Linked DNA regions of Planctellipticum variicoloris. The protein of the gene in region 1 binds, or shares a complex with, the protein of each later gene. Links are inferred from orthologs where the notes say so. Each region holds a gene or a part of one and is shown on either strand. Other genes may lie near its edges.

Region 1 (5,842 bases):
GTTGTACTACCTCACCTGCTTCAAGATGGACGGCGGCCAGATGGGCGAGCTCGATCGGCTGGGTAAGCTGAACGAGTCGATCCTGCGGCACCTGGTGATCCGTCACCCCCCGGTGATTTTCGACGCGATGGTCGAGGCCCTCACTCAGAACGACGGCACGATCCACAGTCCCGAGCAGAAGGAGCGGGACGGCGGTCCTGAAGGGGAGCGTCCGGAGCGTGGCGACCGGGATCGGGGTGATCGCGGCGATCGCGGAGACCGGGATCGCTAAATGTGGCGATCGAGTTTCAGCCGGGCCGATGGGTTCGGCTGTGGTGTGAGTCACAGCAACGGGAGCACACCTCATGGCCAGTTTCAACAAAGTGATTCTCGTCGGCAATCTGACTCGCGATCCGCAGGTGCGTTACACGCCTGGCGGGACTGCGGTGGCGGAAATCGGGATGGCTGTCAGTCGGCAGTGGTTCGATAAGCAGACCAATTCCCGCCGGGAAGAGACGACGTTTGTTGACGTGACGCTGTGGGGGCGGCAGGCCGAAGTGGCGGGGGAATACCTCGCGAAGGGCCGGCCGGTGCTGATCGAAGGTCGACTCCAGCTCGATACGTGGGACGATAAGGAGACCGGTCAGAAGCGCAGCAAGCTGCGGGTGATCGGTGAGTCGATGCAGATGCTCGGCAGCCGCAGCGATGGCGGCGGCGGTCAGGGTGGCGGCGGCGGCGGACAGCGTCGGGATTCCGGACGCCCGGCAGCTCCGCAGCAGCAACAGCCGCAGGACGCGGGAAGCGAATCGTTTTCTGACAGCACTTCCGATTACGGGTACGGCGGGGGTCCGCCGGATGACGAAGTTCCATTTTAAGTCGAGAGACGAGAGTCTGGAGTCGAGTGCCAGGACGGATTCCATGACCGCCGACCATCACAAACACCAATCAACTGACTATAAATAACGAATCACCAATCACCAAAGACAGAAATCATGGCTCGCAAGAACGTCACCGCATCCGGCATGCCCCGCACTTCCCGTCAGGTGGAACTGCTTCTGGCTGAAGACGTGGAATTCCTTGGCAAGCAGGGGGAGATCGTCAAGGTCAAGCCCGGCCATGCCCGGAACTATCTCATTCCGCAAGGATTCGCGACGGTCGCCACCGCCATGAATAAGCGGAATGTGGAACGGCATCGCGAGCAGATCGAAGATCTCCGCAAGCAGCGGATGGCCGATATGGTCAAGCGGGCCGACGCGATCAGCAAGTACAGCGTGACCCTCGAAGCCAACGCGAACGAGGAAGGCCACCTGTACGGCTCAATCATGGGTCCGGACATCAGCAAGGCCCTGAAGGCCGCCGGCTACGCCGTCGAGACCGATCACATTAAGCTGGATGGACCGCTCAAGGAACTGGGGATGTACACCGTGCGTGTGCAGCTCCATCCGGAAGTGAAGACCGAGGTGAAGGTCTGGGTGGTTCCGGCCGCCAAGAAGTAGATCCCGCAGAATCTCGCGAGATTTCCACGATCGCCCGCGGCATCAGTCCGCGGGCGATTTGCATTGGCGGATTGCGCTCGAAAGTTCTTGAGCGGCCGCGTCGACTTGGTAGGGTAGTTCGCCGGCACACGGGTCGGCTGACCGGGGCTGGAGCGTCTTCGCGAGACCCCGGGGCGTTTGGCCGCCGGGGCCGCAGCATCTCTCGCTTCTTCGGGGCACGCATGGATCAGAAGACATTCGCCAAAGGACGGGGCATGGCACGGACGTCGGACGCTTTTGAAGGTCGGCTCCCGCCGCAGAATCTGGCCGCGGAGCGGAGCGTGCTGGGGAGCATTCTGCTCGAGAACAATGCGATCGACGAGGTCGCCGATACGCTGATCGCCGCGCACTTCTACAGCGATGCGCACCAGCTCATCTACACGGGGATTCTGAAGCTCTACGAGAACGGCGTGCGCGGCATCGACGCAGTGACGCTCGCGGAAGAGCTCGATCGCCGGCAGCAGCTCGACGAGGTGGGCGGAGTCACGTATCTGCTGGAGATTCTGGAGACCGTTCCGCACGCGGCCCACGTGCGCGAGTACGCCAAGATCGTCCGCGACCGCTGGATTCAGCGGAGCCTGACGCAGGTCTGCACCGAGGTTCTCCGGGACTGCTACGAGGGGACCGACGATACCGAGGACGTGCTGCAGAAGGCCGAGCGGGGCGTGTTTCAGATTCTGGAGTCGCAGGAGTCGGCGCAGAAGATCGGCATGGACGAAATCATGCTGGATACGCTGGACCGCATCAACACGCGGTTCGACAAGGACGGCTCGATCAGCGGCCTGACGACCGGCTTCAGCGATCTGGATCGCCAGACCAACGGCATGCAGCCGACAGAGCTGGTGATTCTTGCCGCCCGCCCGTCGATGGGAAAGACGGCGTTCGTGGTGAATATCGCCGAGGCGATCGCCTCGGAGGCGGGCGCCGGCGTGCTGATCTTCAGTCTTGAGCAGTCGAAGCTGGAGCTTGCCGAGCGGTTCTTGTGCATTCGCGCCCGGCTGGACGGTCACCGGCTCCGCAAGGGCGAACTGGACGACGCCGAGCGGCACGCGCTGCTCGAAGCCTCCAACGAGCTGAGCAAGCTGCCGCTGTTTATCGACGATCAGCCGGGACGGACCGTGGCTCAGATCAGCGCGATTGCCCGCCGGCTGAAGCGGCGCGACAAGCTGGGGGTGATCGTTATCGACTACCTGCAGCTCATCGAACCAGAGGACAAACGGCAGCCGCGCGAGCAGCAGATCGCCGGCATCACCCGGCGGCTGAAAGGGATCGCCAAGGAAAACATGGTTCCGGTGATCGCGCTGTCGCAGCTCAACCGCGGCGTCGAGCTGCGCGAGGACAAGCGGCCGCGGCTGGCGGATCTTCGCGAAAGCGGGGCCATCGAGCAGGACGCGGACATCGTCATGTTTCTGCATCGCCCGGACGCGTACGATCCCCAGGACCGCCCTGGCCTGGCGGAAGTGGTCGTGGCCAAGCACCGCAGCGGCCCCACCGGCATTGTGAATCTGACCTGGATCCGCGACCAGATGCGCTTCGCCGACTACAGCAACATGATGGAGCCGGGGTTCTGAAAGAAGTGATCAGTGATCCGTGGCTGGCGGTCAGTGAGGGGCAGACGGGCCGCAATTCGGATGCCGCGCTGCGTGGTAAACCCTTTTCGTGTCGAACCTGGTGCGGGCGTTGGCGCTTGTAGTCGCTGGTCGGCGGTTGCGGTTGGGATCTGCGGGGGCTTCGCGGGCGGTTCGTATTGCTTGCGAGGGGAGCCCCGACTCCGTTTGTCGCGACGATCGGACCGGTCGACGAGTGCCGTCGACAGCCGTGCCGTCAGCGTTTTCCCCGCGGCAGGACGCAGATCCGGCTGCGGTGGCGCCCGGCCGAATGCACGCAGCACGCGGGCCACGCTCGTCGATGGGTCGTCGTCGGACTCCGGCTGCGGCTGGCGGGCGTAGAGCAGCAGCGCCCGCAGCCCCAGCAGCGACCAGATCCGTTCGCACGCGGCATGCTCGGCCTTGTGGCTCCGCAGTTTGCCGCACCCGCAGGGCTGCGTGAAGTCCCGCAAGAACGGCTCGATGCTCCCCCGTCGGCGATAGATCTCGGCCACCTGCCGGTCGCTGAGCCGCCTCGGATCGCGCACGCTCGTCACCAGGGACCACAGGCGCCGCGCCCCCCCGGACAACCGCCGGTCGCAGAATCAACGGCGGCGGCACGGGCCGTTGGAATGGATGGTGGGTTGTGGATCGAGAGAAGAGAGAAGACGCTGGCGGGGCTGAAGACTGAAGACGGCAGGCGGGGGCCCAATCTCGTTCGGCACGGTGCTTGCATAATCTATGGCGGCTGGGGGAAGGCGGCGAGGAGTTCTTCGTCGTCGGCCCAGCCGGTCATGTAGAGACAGACCATTTCATACGCTCGACGCGACAGGTGGCCTCCCGTCGCCAGGGCCAGGAGCAGCCCGGCGAGCAGCGAACAGTAGAGCTGGATCTCCACGCCCCGCGTCTTCGCCGAGAGCAGTTGCTGGCAGCCCAGCACCTGCTTCAGAAACCGGAAGAACAGCTCGATCTGCCACCGGCATTCATAGATTAGCACCACCTGTTCGGCCGGGAGATCCAGCAGCGTCGTGGCCAGGATCAGGCCTTCCCGCCCGGTCTGGTCGCTGCGAAGCCGCCCCTGCCTTGCCGAACTTGGTCGACCGGGCACTGGCTCGACGGTGATCCGCCGCACGACGTGATTGGTTCTTGCGGGACTGGCTCCGCTGCCGCCGCCCAGCGCGATCAGTTCATCCGCCACGACCCCCGCGGCGCGATCGGCTTCGGTGAGCGCGGGGAGTTGAACCGCATGACCGTTCGCGTCGTTGACCGGTCCCTCGACCACGCGACCGTCCCCGCGATTGAGCCGGCAGACGTAGTCGCAGCGGGCTTCGACCAGTTCGTTGAACACCACGGCCGAGCGATAGCCCCGGTCCAGAATATAAAGGTCTCCCGGCGCACCGGCGGGTTGCGGTTCGCGGGCCTGGATCTGCTGGAGCGTGACGGCGCGCTCGGAGTGCGGCCCTTTGGCCGGCTCCTCGGTGAGGGTCGAGGCCACGACCCTCTGGTCGTGAATGCGAAGCTGGGTGTGCAGCCGCCACTGGCCTTGAGAACCGCGTCCCAGCCGGGCGGCGATCTGCGGCAAGGCCGACAGCACGGTCCCGTCGACGGCGACGAGACGTTCGACGATCGGGTTGGGAAGGCGTCCCAGCCGACCGCTGCGGCTCACGCGGAACTGATGCCGGGCGAACTGGCGGCGGAGTTCGTGAACGAGTCCTTCCAGGAGCGAGGGATCGAAGACGGACGAGGCCTCGGAGAAGGCCCCGGCCGAGACCTTTTGCCCGCCGGCGAGCTGTTGGACCTTTTTCAGTCCCGAGGCTGCGACGAGCGCCCGGGCGGACTTGAGAACGGGGTTGAAGAAGCCGATCAGGAGGAGCGCGGCATACTGGCTGTAGAACAGCTGCCGGTTGCGAGCGGTGTCGCGTTCTGTCCCGCAGGGAGCCAATCGTTGCAGCAGCGGAAAGATGCGCCGCAGCAGGACGGTCCCGGCCAAAGGACCAATCAGCTCCCGCCGCTCCTCCTCCGTCAGCCCCTTCTCCGCCATCGCCACTCCCTCCGCAGGGAGAAAGACTACAATCTCAATCGGCCTGCGCAAAAAGCGTGCCGAACGAGATTGGGCGGGAGCCTGCCCTAAGCAAAAAGGCGCCCACCGTACGTACCGCGATCGGCTCCGGCGGGGGAGTTTTTTACGTTCTCCCCGCCGGAGTCCGTCTGGCGGTGATGTTGCACCGGTGGAAGTCCCGGCGTTTCAAACACTTGATCAGGTTCGCCGGTCTTGCGGCCGGGTGAACGGGAAAAGCTCGACGTCGAGGCTGTGCGCACACGGGGTGCGCCCCTCGGACCACTCTTGCGAGTGGCCCGTCGCTGGGCCCTGATCAGGCCCGGGTGAAGGGGTCATTCCGGACGCCTGCGGAGGTCCGCAGACACGAGTGCACTTCCTTGACCCCTTCATAAATAGGGGGTTTGTTGCGCGGATTGTTGTAAAGGCTGGAGTGGATTGTGGTTAGTGGATGGTGGATGGGGAGGAGAAGATCGAAGATGTGGTGAGTGGGGAGTGGTGAGTGAGGAGAAGCCGGAAGGCGAAGAAGAAGAGGACGCGGAGCGTCTGAAGAGTGCGTTCCCAGGCGGAGCCTGGGCTGCGCGAAATCGTCAATTGTTGGCGGTCCCGGTTGATCCGGCTTTTGTTCCTGGAAGGACGGGGAGGGCCTGGCGGCGCTGGGCTGTCAGCGACTTGCCTAAGTGGTC
Region 2 (5,817 bases), 2.0 Mb from region 1 along the record:
GCCTTATCTGCGAAGCCCGATACCCGAATCCCGAAGCCCGCCTCAAAACGCCGACAGCCCGAACGAGTGACCGTCCGGGCTGTCAAAGCGTGGTGCAGAGACTGACTGCGAGTTACTTCGCGACGACCGCGGCGAGCTGATCCAGGAAACCCTTGAGCTGCTTGCTGCGGACGGGATGCTGGAGCTTGCGGACCGCCTTCGCCTCGATCTGGCGAACGCGTTCGCGGGTCACCTTGAAGATCCGACCGACTTCTTCCAGGGTGTAGGTGTAACCGTCGCCCAGACCGTAGCGGAGCTTGATGATCTCCCGCTCGCGATACGTCAGCGTCTTCAGGACGGATTCAATCTTGTCCTTCAGCATCTCCTGCGTGGCGGCGTTGACCGGGCTTTCGGTGGCGTCGTCTTCGATGAAGTCGCCGAAGTAGCTGTCTTCGCTCTCGCCGACCGGACGATCGAGGCTGATCGGATGGCGGGAGATCTTCATCACCCGGCGGGTTTCCTCCAGCGAAACGCCCGCGGCTTCCGCGGTTTCCTCAATGGTGGGCTCCCGGCCCTTCTCCTGCAGCAGCCGCTTGCTGACTTTGCGAAGCTTGGACATCGTCTCGATCATGTGGACCGGGATGCGGATCGTCCGGGCCTGGTCGGCGATGGCCCGCGTGATCGCCTGACGAATCCACCACGTCGCATACGTCGAGAACTTGTAGCCGCGGCGGTATTCGTACTTGTCGACCGCCCGCATCAGCCCCGTATTGCCTTCCTGGATCAGGTCCAGGAAGCTCAGGCCGCGATTGCGGTACTTCTTGGCGATCGAGACGACCAGCCGCAGGTTGCCGCCCGACAGATCCCGCATCGCCTGTTCGTACGCCGCGAACCGCTCGTAGATCGACTCCATCCGCTTCTGGAGGCTTTCGGGCGTTTCCAGCGTCATCATCTGCAGGTCGTGAAGCTCTTTCTGCAGGTTGGCGCGCTCTTCGCGGGCCGACCGCAGACTCTTGAGCCCTTCGATCTGCTTCTGCAGATCGCACATCCGGCGGGAGATCTGCTCCATCCGCTTCATGACCGGCTGCAGGCGCTGCGTCCGGAGGCTCAGCTCTTCCAGCAGCGTCACCATCTTGCGACGGTGGTTCTTGAGCTCGTCGTCGGCGGACTTGCGATCGTCGGCGGTGCTGTCCGGCGAGACCTTCTTCTCGAACGCGGCAATCGACTTGGCGCGGAGCTGTTCGAGGGTCTTCAGGTTGTGGGGCATCCGGCCGAGAATCTGGTTCTTCTCCAGCCCCTCCGTCACCGACACCTTGATCGTCCGGTCGAACGGCAGCTCGCCGTTGTGAACCTTGTTCAGCACGTCGATCGACGTCTTGAGGGCGTAATCGCTTTCGAGAAGCTGGCGGCGGAACCGCTTGCGGGTGATCTCGATCTTCTTGGCGAGAGAGATCTCCTGCTCGCGGGTCAGGAGGGGGATTTCCCCCATCTGCGTCAGATACATGCGGACGGGATCATCGATCCGCTTCGACTTGTCATCGGAAATCAGGTCGCGAATACGGACCGGCTTGGCCTTGACCTTCTTCAGCTCAAGCTGTTCCTGGTGCCTGGCGACGCGCTCGTCGGGAATGATCTCCATCCCGATTTCGTCCAGCGCCAGCAGCAGATTATCCAGCTTCTCGGGACTGACCGCTTCGTCCGGCAGGTAATTGTTGACCTGCGAAAACGTCAGATAACCCTGACCCCGACCGAGCTGGATCAACTGGTTCAAACTCTCGTCGAGTCTGTGCACGGAAACTCCTCCCGAGGAAACAAAAATGAAATACGAGTCATTTCCGGGTCGTCCGGCGAAGGAGGCAGCCACAGCCTCTTCGCAGAATCGGTTGAGCCGCCAACCGGCCCCGGAAACTGTTTTCTTACGATGTCTTCGCGGCACGCTGCTGATGAAATTGCATGGCCCGCTGAAGAGCTTCCCGCGTCTGGGTATTCAAGCCCGAGGCGCCTTCGGAATGTTCCAGAAGACGACCCTGCGAGGCCTGATGCGATTCACGCTTGCGACGCCATCGGAAACCGTCCAGCACACGCTGCAACAAATTGGGCGGGGCTCCAGCCCCTTCGGACCCGGCGGCATCCGGCGCCAGCTTCGATTCGACATTCTGCAACCGCGCCTGCTCGTCAATCCAGACAGCAAAGCTTTTCAGTTGCGGCGATTCCAATTGCGACAACACCTTCTCAAACGACGGCGGCAACCCGTGCTCCCACAGGTCGCAGCAGACACAGAACAATTCCCGGCACGGTTCGCGTCGAAAGTCGTCCGCTCCAATCTCACTCACGACCTCTGCAATCATAGGGGGGCAAGTAAAGAGGACCTGCAATAATTCGCACTCCAGCAGATCGTCCTTCCGCTGACTGCGCTGCAGGGAAACGATCTCCTCCCGCAGCGCGACCTGCGCCTCCCCGTCACCTGGTCCATCTACGGCGACTTTCCGCACGCGGGAAGTTTCGCTGCGGCCATCCCGCACCCGGCGCAACTCTCCAAGTCGTTTGCGAATTTCCCCTTCGGCAATCCCGAGCCTGACCGGTAGTCGGCTCAACAGAGCGTTTTCCTTGACCGTTCCTGCCACCCCAGGCGCAAGAACCAGCAATTCCAGCAGACCTTCGAGGACCCGCAAACGCCCGTCGGAACTCTCCGTCCCGAAACGTTCCACGAACACCCGCTGCTGATATTCCCAAGCCTCCGGCGCCGTGCGAATCAGTTCCTGAAAGGCCGCCGTCCCATACGCCGACAGATATTCATCCGGATCGAGCTCCTCCGGCAGCGTCAGAATCCGCAAATCGACGTCCTGGGCCAGAAAGCGGGGAATTGCCCTCTCTGCAGCCCGCACGCCGGCCTCGTCTCCGTCAAACACCAGCACCACCGTCCGTGCAAACCGCTTCAGCATCGTGACGTGCTGTTCGGTCAGGGCCGTTCCCAACGTGCCGACGACGTTCAACACGCCCGCCTGGTGGCACTTGATGCAATCGGTGTACCCCTCGACGACACAGACCATTCCAGTCTGCTTGATCGCTTCGCGTGCGTGATCTAACCCGTAGGCCAGCTTGCTCTTGGCGAAAACCGAACTCTCCAGCCCGTTGATGTACTTGGCAGCGCTGGAATCCTTGGCGTCTGGTAAAATCCTCCCTCCGAATGAGACCGGACGCCCGCGCTCGTCCCGGATCGGAAACAGCACCCGATCCAGCAGTCCGAAGAAGTCGGTGTACCCGGAGCCCGATTTGCGCTCGGAGACCAGTTTTGCGGCCAGCAGCACCTCCGTCGAAAACCGCCCGGAGGCGCGCTTGAGCAGCCATTCCCAGTCGTCCGGATGATAGCCCAGCCGGTAACGCGCGATCGTCTCGGACGTGAAACCCCGCGATTCCAGGTAATTCCGCGCCCGCTGAGCCGCCTGAGCGTTCAGCAGAAACTGGTGAAATTCCTGTTCGGCCCAGGCCACGACATCCAGCAGTTGAGGCCGTTCCGGGGAACCCGGAGGTCTGGCATCCCGAAACTGCGAGGGCATTTCCAGGCCGGCCCGCTGGGCCAGCAGCTCCAGAGCCTCCTTGAACCCGACGTTTTCATGCTTCATGACGAAGGAAAAGACGTCGCCTCCTTCGTTACAGACCCAGCAGCGGTAGGACTGCCGCACGGGATTGATCTGCATCGACGGATTGTGGTCGTCGTGGAACGGGCAGAGCGATTTGAACATCCGCCCCCCCCGCTCGGAATGAACCGTCACCGACTCGCCCACCAACTGGACGATGTCGGTGCGACTGCGCACCAGCTCTTTGAATTCTTCGGGGGAGACCGGGGTCAACGACGGCGCCTTACGGAACGACTGAGCAAGCTTCACACATCAGGGAACGCAGGCAGGCCGAGCCGCTCTGGCGGATTGATACAGGGTTGACTTCTAGCAGGTCTGAAGCAGGCGGCGGAGTGCGTGGGCACCTCTCTGCCGCGGCTGGGATTCTACACCACAGAGAACGTCGGTCAAGGACCTGAAAAACACCGATTTCCCCGAGAATCAACCGCAACTGCTTATGGATACAAGTGTTAAGAATCCAAAGTCCCATCCCGACTGGCTCGATCCGCCGGCATGCCCTGCCAATTCCCCTCCGCGTGAAATCGCCAAAGATTCGCTCAAGATTCCGTGAAATGGCTCACAAAGGACACTTGGTTTCCGGGAATTCGTCGCTTCCGCCATTCCGGATTGTCGCGAAATCGATCAATCTCCCCGTCAGGCAGCCGAAGCTCTTCCGTCTTCGGTGTCATTCAGGACGGTCTGCATCTGCCGGAAGTTCGCCGTTTGCGGTGATGTCTGCCGGATCCCGCAGCCGGAAGACGAGATCTCCTGGCCCCAAGCCAGTTTCATCAACCGGCGTTCCAAAGTTGTCCTGCTGGTCGGGACCGATGCAGTAGAGAACCAGTGACTTCCCTTGGCGTGCCATCCGCAACGGCCGCCCGTCATACGGATCCCGCGGCACATAAAACGAGGGATCCTCCAGCAGCGATTCCAAAGTGGCGGGAAACTCGCCGTGACGCAGGCGATACCGATGACACGCCAGAGCGGCGAGGCACAGCCGTTGATGGGCTTCGTTCCGACTGGCCGCCTGGTGCACGTGCCCCAGCGCCGGCAGCAGCAACCGCGTCATAATCCCCATCGGCCCCGCGGTCGTCCGGCTGGAAAGCTGCTTCGCCAGCGCCTCGCGCTGCGCAAACGACTCCGTCGCCGCCTCCTGCCAGCGCACCATGAATCTGCGGTAGATCTCAAGATCCTGGATGAGCAGGAAAACTCGGTAGACCGGGCTGATATTGGGCGGCCAGCCGTTCAGCCCCAGCGGCTCCTGAATGGCATCCATGTCGCGCCAGTCGGCCACCTGGCAGAAGGTCATCACCCCGAAGGCTTCTTCCATCCGCAGTGCGCGCTGCAGCCGTCGTGTGGCGGGCGTCGGCCGCCAGTCGGCCAGCACGGCCAGATCGTCCGGAGTGACCGGATCACGAGACAGAATCTGTTGCAGACTCTCGGCCGCCATTGCATCCAGGGCAAAGGCGACGAGCATTGAGATGATTGGCGGCTCCTCGCCAGCGTGTCCGGCGAGTTGGTGGATCGCCAGGACATTCTCCAATGCGCCTCGTACGTCGCCATCGGCGGCGCGGGCGCGGGCCTCCAGCGCCAGGTCACGGGCCAGCACCCGCAGATTCTGCGCTCCGGACAACCAGGTGGCCGGGCGATTCCAGTCTCGTCCAAAATCACAACCCGGAAGGCTGGTTCCCGCGCGAACCAGCCGCAACAGCGGCGCAATCTGCTTCAAGTATGCGCGAAACTCGGAGTCGTCCGGTCGAAGCTCCACTTTGTCGTCCGACAAACCCTTGAGCCAGGTTTCGTAGGCCGCCGGCTTCGGGTCCAGCAGGCCGCCGTCGAAGGCCTCCTGATACAGCAAGGCGGCGTTGTCGCGGTTCTGAACGGGAAGCGGAGCCACCGACTGGGCCTGCACGCGGGCTTCGGCCCGCAGCACATCCATCTGCTGACGGACAGCCAGATCGAGCGTTGAGAGCGTAACCAGATGCGCCAGAAACGCACCGGCCGCGAGTAGACTGAGCATTCCCGGCGACCAGTGGAGGGCGCGCGGCGGAGCATCCGCGCGACGGCGCAGCCCCCAGATCAACAGAACGATCTCGCCGGCCAGCAGAAACAACAGAAGCAACAACAGCGGGACAAACAGCCCGACCTGCAGGCCGGGCTGTGACTCCAGAGCCCCAAACAGCAGCGTGACGATTGTGATTGCGGCCGCCGGGAGACCAAT

What was found.
Region 2: the proteins of dnaB (region 1) and dnaG are in contact, whole or in part, in a crystal structure (PDB 2R6A), measured with the Geobacillus stearothermophilus proteins. The link is inferred for Planctellipticum variicoloris from one-to-one orthologs. Residues at the interface, in WP_033016901.1 of Geobacillus stearothermophilus: Ser13, Glu15, Ala16, Gln18, Glu91, Leu92, Asp94, Ala95, Val96, Pro97, Thr98, Ala99, Ala100, Asn101, Tyr104, Tyr105, Ile108; in WP_049624496.1 of Geobacillus stearothermophilus: Lys456, Leu457, Leu458, Pro459, Ala460, Asn463, Ala464, Leu467, Leu535, Leu536, Ile537, Ala538, Gln544, Glu545, Asp548, Tyr549, His552.

Annotation. Positions count from the first base shown.
Region 1 is NZ_CP130886.1:5,175,200-5,181,041, forward strand. Bases 1,010-3,907 are described here. They hold dnaB (replicative DNA helicase), read left to right. Parts: upstream 1,010-1,729; coding sequence 1,730-3,085; downstream 3,086-3,907. Other genes in these bases: rplI (50S ribosomal protein L9), read left to right, coding at 1,010-1,475; SH412_RS20135 (transposase), read right to left, coding at 3,055-3,648; SH412_RS20140 (IS4 family transposase), read right to left, coding at 3,840-3,907. Also shown: rpsF (30S ribosomal protein S6), read left to right, coding at 1-271; ssb (single-stranded DNA-binding protein), read left to right, coding at 345-854; more of rplI, read left to right, coding at 972-1,009; more of SH412_RS20140, read right to left, coding at 3,908-5,141; SH412_RS20145 (hypothetical protein), read right to left, coding at 5,747-5,842. UniProt on the Escherichia coli protein: The main replicative DNA helicase, it participates in initiation and elongation during chromosome replication. Travels ahead of the DNA replisome, separating dsDNA into templates for DNA synthesis.
Region 2 is NZ_CP130886.1:7,216,464-7,222,280, reverse strand. What follows is about bases 1,364-4,236. They hold dnaG (DNA primase), read right to left. Parts: upstream 3,831-4,236; coding sequence 1,896-3,830; downstream 1,364-1,895. Other genes in these bases: rpoD (RNA polymerase sigma factor RpoD), read right to left, coding at 1,364-1,771. In the rest of the region: more of rpoD, read right to left, coding at 113-1,363; SH412_RS28280 (hypothetical protein), read right to left, coding at 4,282-5,817. UniProt on the Escherichia coli protein: RNA polymerase that catalyzes the synthesis of short RNA molecules used as primers for DNA polymerase during DNA replication.